Regions from separate parts of the Brevibacillus sp. FSL K6-0770 genome, predicted to be linked through region 2. Evidence: riboswitches for the same ligand, from Rfam matches in the RefSeq annotation. Region 2 holds a riboswitch; each other region holds the start of a gene.
What was found. A riboswitch is a leader RNA that binds a small molecule or an ion and turns the genes downstream of it on or off. The one in region 2 is predicted to bind S-adenosylmethionine.
Positions count from the first base shown of each region.

Region 1 (2,266 bases), 3.2 Mb from region 2:
AGCCTGATCGACAGCCTGACGTGGCTTGCAGTCTTTCAATGCTTCTGCCATCGCCCTGATATGGTCGGGCGTCGTTCCGCAGCAGCCGCCCGCCACGTTCAGCCAGCCTTGTTCTGCAAAAGCGCGCATTTTCGTCGCAAGCCCTTGCGGCGTCTCATGGTAATGTCCGTTTTCATCCGGCAAGCCCGCATTGGGGTAACAGCTCACTCCGCATTGAGCCAGTCCGGACAGCGTGCGCAGATGGTCGCGCATGAACTCGGGGCCGGTCGCACAGTTCAGCCCAACGGACACGGGCTTCAAATGCTCAAGCGAGATATAAAACGCCTCGATGTTTTGACCGGCAAGAGTCGTGCCCATCGGTTCAATCGTCCCGGACAGCATGACGGGCAACTCCACATCCAGCTCTGCGAACGCTTTGCGGATGCCGATTCCCCCCGCCTTGACGTTCAGCGTATCCTGCGATGTTTCCAGCAGCAGCACGTCGGCTCCGCCAATGATCAGTCCTTTTGCCTGACGATAGTAGGACTCCACCAGCTCCTCGAAGGTGACGCCGCCTGTCAAAGCGAGCGTTTTCGTCGTCGGTCCCATTGCCCCTGCCACGTATCGCGGCCACTCGGTTGTGCTATAGGCATCTACGGCTTCCTTCGCCAGACGGGCCGCAGCGATGTTTAACTCCAAATCCTTGTCGGCGACATCGTACTCGGCCAACACGACGGAGGTGGCTCCGAATGTATTCGTCTCGACGATGTCCGCTCCCGCCTCCAAATATTTTTCGTGGATGGATCGAATGACGTCTGGTCGCGTCAAGTTCAAAAGCTCGTTGCAACCATCGTAGGCTTCGCCGCCAAAATCATCGGCGGTCAAGTTCGCCTGTTGCAGCATCGTGCCCATCGCACCGTCCAGAATCAGAATTTTCCGGGAAAGCTGTTCGCGAAAAGTGGGTTTCATTGACGTACTCCTTTTCTCCCTTGCGGCGTTTATTCTCGGCAGTTTTTTTGCACAAAAAAATCCTCTTCTTTGAAAGAAGAGGATTTGTCCGCGGATACAATTGCGCCTGAACCATCCTCTCATCTTTCAAAGCCGTAGCTTTGCTGGAATTGGCACCGGATTTTAACCGGTTGCCGAGGCTTCATCAGGCCAGTCCCTCTGCCTCTCTTGATAAGAGTTGTACCATGGTATTCATTTTTGACTTTCAGGTTTCATGTTTGACAGTATCTTAACACCGCGTCCTGTCTACGTCAATTGAGAATTTGTCTATTATTTACTGCTTTTCTCCCCGACTGCGCCCATTTTTGTGCTTACCGGGCATCCGCCCACGCCAATCTGTGCGATCGTGTATAGACTGTAGCATAACGGAAAGGAGGGGGAACAAACGTGAGTACATCTTACTGCGGAAATGGCATCTTTGGAGACTGCTTCGCACTGGTGCTCGTACTGTTTATCCTGCTGGTCATTGTTGGGTGTTCGTGTGACGACTGCTAGGTAAATGACAAGAAGAGGCTATCCCCCCGCCTTCCAGCTGGCTTGCGGGATAGCCTCTTTTTCTTGTCCTTACGGCTCGATTACAGCCTCGCCGCTTTTGGCATCGATGGTAATGAAACTGCTTGCCAGCTCTTCCTCGCTCCACGGAATGTACGCGAGTCTCGGACGATCCAGCCAATCGTTTTCCTGATCTTTTAACAGGTAAACAAGCCTGAGTGGCATGACGCGCAAAAACGACTCGGCAGCCTTTTGTTTGGAAACGACCTCGGCTGACGAAGGAAGCTCTATCAACTTGTGAGTCTCTCGCCAATTCCGGAAGCTGTTTACCTTCCCGGTCGAAGGGTCTACCGACACCTCGTAAGCGGCATCTGGCCCCTTGTCCAACACCGGAATCCCATCCTTGCTCATGACATAGCGGAATACCCAGTTGCCTGACGAAACCGGATTGGCTGCGCCAGGTTCCATCACTTGTGCAAGCTGCACTTCTTTTACGCCCGGATCGGCGTATTTGGCCAAAAAGAACACGGCTGCCTGCTCGGCCTGTTCGCGCTTCACGGTCACTTGCGTATTTGTGCGGGGAACGCGCAACCCAACTACCTGGCTCGTCTTCGCGTCGATCGTCACTTCATGCCAGCGGTCTTTGCTATCTGCCCAGTTGAATGATTTGTTCTTTTGGTGATCATCTACGGATTCCCGATAGGACATGCCTTCGACGTTGACGCCAAATTCCGTTTGCAAAAGCGCCTTCGCCTCTTCCTTCGTACGCACGATGACAGGCTGTTCG
Region 1 is NZ_JBBOBQ010000001.1:2,227,783-2,230,048, reverse strand. It holds gene metH (methionine synthase) at 1-948, opposite strand, end outside; SAM riboswitch class I at 1,065-1,165, opposite strand; gene NST23_RS10870 (YjcZ family sporulation protein) at 1,375-1,482, shown strand; gene NST23_RS10865 (YcdB/YcdC domain-containing protein) at 1,552-2,266, opposite strand, start outside.
Region 1: linked by a shared signal. The riboswitch ahead of metH (methionine synthase) and the one ahead of metK (methionine adenosyltransferase) in region 2 are both predicted to bind S-adenosylmethionine.

Region 2 (2,266 bases):
TGTGCTACACCAATCGCATACGCTACTTGTACTTCGCACTTGTCAGCCAAGCCAGCTGCCACGATGTTTTTCGCAACATAGCGAGCAGCATAAGCACCGGAGCGGTCTACTTTTGTCGGATCTTTACCGGAGAACGCGCCGCCGCCGTGACGAGCGTATCCGCCGTAAGTGTCTACGATGATTTTGCGGCCAGTCAAGCCAGCATCCCCTTGTGGTCCGCCGATAACGAAACGGCCAGTTGGGTTGATGAAGTATTTGGTTTCAGCATCCAGAAGTTCAGCTGGAACTACTGGTTTGATTACATGCTCAACCAGGTCTTGTTTGATTTGCTCCAAAGTTGTTTCAGGAGCGTGTTGAGTAGAGATAACGATCGTGTCGATGCGAACAGGCTTGTCTCCATCGTACTCAACCGTTACTTGTGTTTTACCGTCAGGACGCAGGTAAGCGAGTGTGCCGTTTTTGCGAACTTCGGTCAAACGACGAGCCAGTTGGTGGGACATGCTGATCGGCAATGGCATCAACTCAGGTGTTTCGTTGCAAGCAAAGCCGAACATCAGACCTTGGTCGCCTGCACCAATCGCTTCGATCTCAGCGTCAGTCATTTTGCCTTCGCGCGCTTCCAGTGCTTGGTCTACACCCAGTGCAATGTCAGCGGATTGCTCGCCGATTGCTGTGATAACACCGCAAGTGTCAGCGTCAAAGCCGAACTTAGCGCGATCATAGCCGATTTCACGAATGGTTTCGCGAACCAGCTTTTGAATGTCTACATAAGTGTTGGTTGTGATCTCACCCGCTACGAGAACCAGACCTGTCGTTACAGAAGTTTCGCACGCTACGCGAGCGTTTGGATCTTTGGACAGGATGGCGTCCAGGATGGAGTCGGAAATTTGGTCACAAATTTTATCCGGATGTCCTTCGGTTACAGACTCAGATGTGAACAGACGACGACCTTTTTGCAAAGCCATGAGAAAATACCTCCTTTGACCTCATACAAATAGTTTGGTAGCCGAGTCAGGATTTTATCGACGTAAACGCAAATAAAAAACCTTTTCCATCTTTCGGAGGAAAAGGTTTGAGCGCTTTTAGCTTCCTTCATCCTCTTATCGGCCAGAACAGATTTCCGTCCTGCTGGTTAGCACCGCTCTAGTCGGTTGCCGGGCTTCATAGGGCCAGTCCCTCCGCCTGCTCTGGATAAGAGTATCCATTACGGATTATAGAATAATTGTTTTTCGGGGTGGTGTCAATAGACTTTTCCCACAACTCCGGTTCGAAGCAGGCCAGCCTGTACAAAACGTTGATGAAATCGCCTGCGGGAAGCGAGCGATGATGACTGTAGCGCATGGACAGCGCCTTTTGCACAAGCTGGTCAAGCCTCTTTATACTTGGTACGATTTGGCGATCAATACAACAACCTCGGCCCGCGTAGCGGTTCCCTGAGGCTTGAAGGTCTTGCCATATCCGTTCAGCCACTTTTTTTGCGTCAAAGCCTCGATCGCCGGCGATGCCCAATAGTTGACCGGAACATCGCGATAAGAGGACACGCTGCGGCTATTCACAGCTACCCCTTTCGCCCTGGCGATCATGGTGGCCATCTCGGCCCGCGTTACCGCCTGATCAGGCTTGAGTTGACTGTTTGGATACCCCTTCAAGACTCCGAGCTGATAAGCTACCCCAAGGGTGTTGTACGCCCAGTGCTTTTTTGGCAAATCGGAAAAGACGTCCTTGCCCGTGTACATACTGGCTACTTTCGAGCCGGTGACACGCATCGTCGAAACGAGCATGGTCGCAAATTGGGCGCGGGTCACTGCCTGATCCGGCTTGAATGTTGCGTCGTCGAAGCCTTTGATGATGCCTTTGTCGCTGAGCTTGGCGATTTGCGGACGCGCCCAGTGGTTAGAAATATCCCGATAGCCGGAAATGAGCGGCTGCGGGCTGAGCGTCAATTTGTAGGAATCGTACTTGAAAGGCACGATGCTGCTCATGCGCACGAAATACTTCCCTTTAGGCAGGCGTATGCCGAAAATTTCACTGCCTTGGTCTGACCGCTCTGCCACTTCGGTTGTCGAAGCAAGCGCCACGTTCATGTTTTTCTCATTGTAAAGGGCGATGTGAAACCCGCTTGCTACCGGGATGAACGGAGCGCGAACTGTGACGTACGATTCCGCATCCAATGTAAATTGAAACCAGTCTGAATCTGTCGACGCCGGAATGGTTCCTGACATGACTCCTCCACTGGCAAGCGGAGCAGCTTTGCTATACGTATTAT
Region 2 is NZ_JBBOBQ010000001.1:5,420,331-5,422,596, forward strand. It holds gene metK (methionine adenosyltransferase) at 1-965, opposite strand, end outside; SAM riboswitch class I at 1,098-1,198, opposite strand; gene NST23_RS25780 (S8 family peptidase) at 1,377-2,266, opposite strand, start outside.

Region 3 (2,266 bases), 210 kb from region 2:
TTGCGGGTACCAGCAATGATCTCTTCACTGATCGCTTTTACTTTGTCCACAACTTCCTGGCCGATGAAAGCGTTCAGCGGTGTTTTGCTTTCGTGAGTCACATACGTTACGCCTACGCCTTTTTCTTTCAATCCGTAGTTGACGACACCTGGTTTGAAAGAACCTTCCACAAACGATTTCACAGTTTCATACGCTGCTGCGTCTGTCCCTTTCAGTTGGGACAATACGATGTGCTCAGGGTCAATCGTCGTGCGGTCAACGTCTTGTCCTGCTGTAAAGAAGCCTTTTTCCTTCGCGGCTTCGAATACGCCGAGATCGCCTACCGCAGCTGCTCCGTTGATGAAGTCAGCGCCTTTGGATGCTTGCAGCAGAGCCAGCTCTTTCGCTTTTGCCGGGTCAGTGAAGCTGCCCACGTAGTTTACCAGAAATTCTGCATTCGGATTGGTCGATTTCAAGCCTTCCTGGAATCCGCCTGTCCATTTTTTCAGAAGCGGAATGTCCATTGCGACAACCATGCCGACTTTGTTTGTTTTCGTGGCAAGACCTGCCGCCGCCCCCATCAGGTAAGCTGCTTCCTGCTCGCGGAAAGTAACGCTGCGCACATTTGGCAAATCGACTACTGTATCAATAATCGCGAAGTTGCGATCAGGGTTTTCTGCGGCTACTTTTTTCAGTGCGTCTTCTGCTTCAAAAGAAGAAGTGATGATCAGGTCGTAGTTTTCCGCTACGGCTACGCGCAAGTTCTCTTCGATCGCACCATGGTCAGTCGACTCGATGCTTTTTACTTCCGCGCCAAATTCTTGTCCTGCTTTTTTCGCGCCCTCGTCCATTTGCTGGAAGAATGGGTTCACGCCGATTTTTTCCGGCAAAATCAAGGCAACGCGTTTCTTCGCTGCACCTTCTTGTCCTGCCGCTTGCTCTTTCGGCTTATCAGTCGATGCGTTCCCGGCAGGTGCATTCCCGCCTGCTGAACAACCCGCAGCCAAAACAGCAAAAGTAGTCAATGCCAACAACAACTTCTTCATGGTGTCTCTCTCCCCTATCTGAACGTTCTCCGTTTTCTCTATCCTAACCATAATGTACGGTTTTTCGACAAAAAGATCAATACTAAACACGAATATTTCACATTAAAATTATTTTATCGTTCGTTATTCCTCCTCTATCCATCCTCCCCTTCTAACGAAAAAAAACTCTTCCCGAAGGAAGAGTTTGCGTCCGAAGCCGTCCTCTTCCTCATCTGTCAAAACCCCGGTACAGGTTTTGCAGGAATTGGCACCTTTCTGTACATGTCTCGCATGTCCAGTGGTTGCCGGGCTTCATAGGGCCAGTCCCTCCGCCGCTCTCGATAAGGTAGATCATCTATTGAGTTACAATGAACTTATTCTAGCAGAACGCTCTGAAAAAGCAATTGTTTTTTCAGATTGTTTCCGCCAGTTTGTTTATTTCGTTTGAAAGGTTTGCTGGAGTCGATGCGACAGGTTGCTAAGCTCACCCAGCTCTTCGGTAATTTCCCGCACCTTTTGATGCTGATTTTCTGCGGTGGCAAAAAGCTCTTCCAGGTTGGCAACCGATTGTTCGGTGACGGCCGTAATCGTCGACATCTCCATCGCCACTTCGCCTGAACGCATTTTGACCCGGTTCATGCTGGAACCGACATGCTCGGCCGCTTGCAGGAATGCCACCATGCCGGAGCGCACTGCCTCGATCGAAGCCACCGTTTTTACAGCCAGCTCCTGTCCTTTGGCTACAGACGCCTCTCCGTTGCTGATTTGCTGCACAGCGTTCTCGCTCTCCTGATGGAGCGATTTGAGAATTTCCGTAATCTCCTGGGTAGCGGTCGCGCTTTGCTCAGCCAGCTTGCGCACTTCGTCAGCTACTACAGCGAAACCGCGTCCATGCTCGCCAGCCCGCGCTGACTCGATGGCGGCGTTGAGCGCCAAAAGATTCGTTTGCGTAGCAATCTGGTTGATCGCTCCCACGATTTCTTCTACCCGGTTCGCCTGGCGATTGAGCTGGTGAATCGTCGCAGCAGCCACATTGACCGCAGACACGATCTGTTCCATTTGCTGCGAAAGCTCGTTCATCATGCCCACACTGTCTTTCAGGCGCTGGTTGTTTTGATCGGACTCGCTCTTCATCGCATTCGTCTGCGTCGTTACCGCCACGATCTCCTGGTCGATCGACTGCACCTCTTCTTCGATCTTCACAGTCGAATTGGCCTGCGATTCCATGCCAGTCGCAACTTCGCGAAACGCAATCATCATCT
Region 3 is NZ_JBBOBQ010000001.1:5,630,581-5,632,846, forward strand. It holds gene NST23_RS26770 (BMP family lipoprotein) at 1-1,025, opposite strand, end outside; SAM riboswitch class I at 1,231-1,352, opposite strand; gene NST23_RS26775 (methyl-accepting chemotaxis protein) at 1,440-2,266, opposite strand, start outside.
Region 3: linked by a shared signal. The riboswitch ahead of NST23_RS26770 (BMP family lipoprotein) and the one ahead of metK (methionine adenosyltransferase) in region 2 are both predicted to bind S-adenosylmethionine.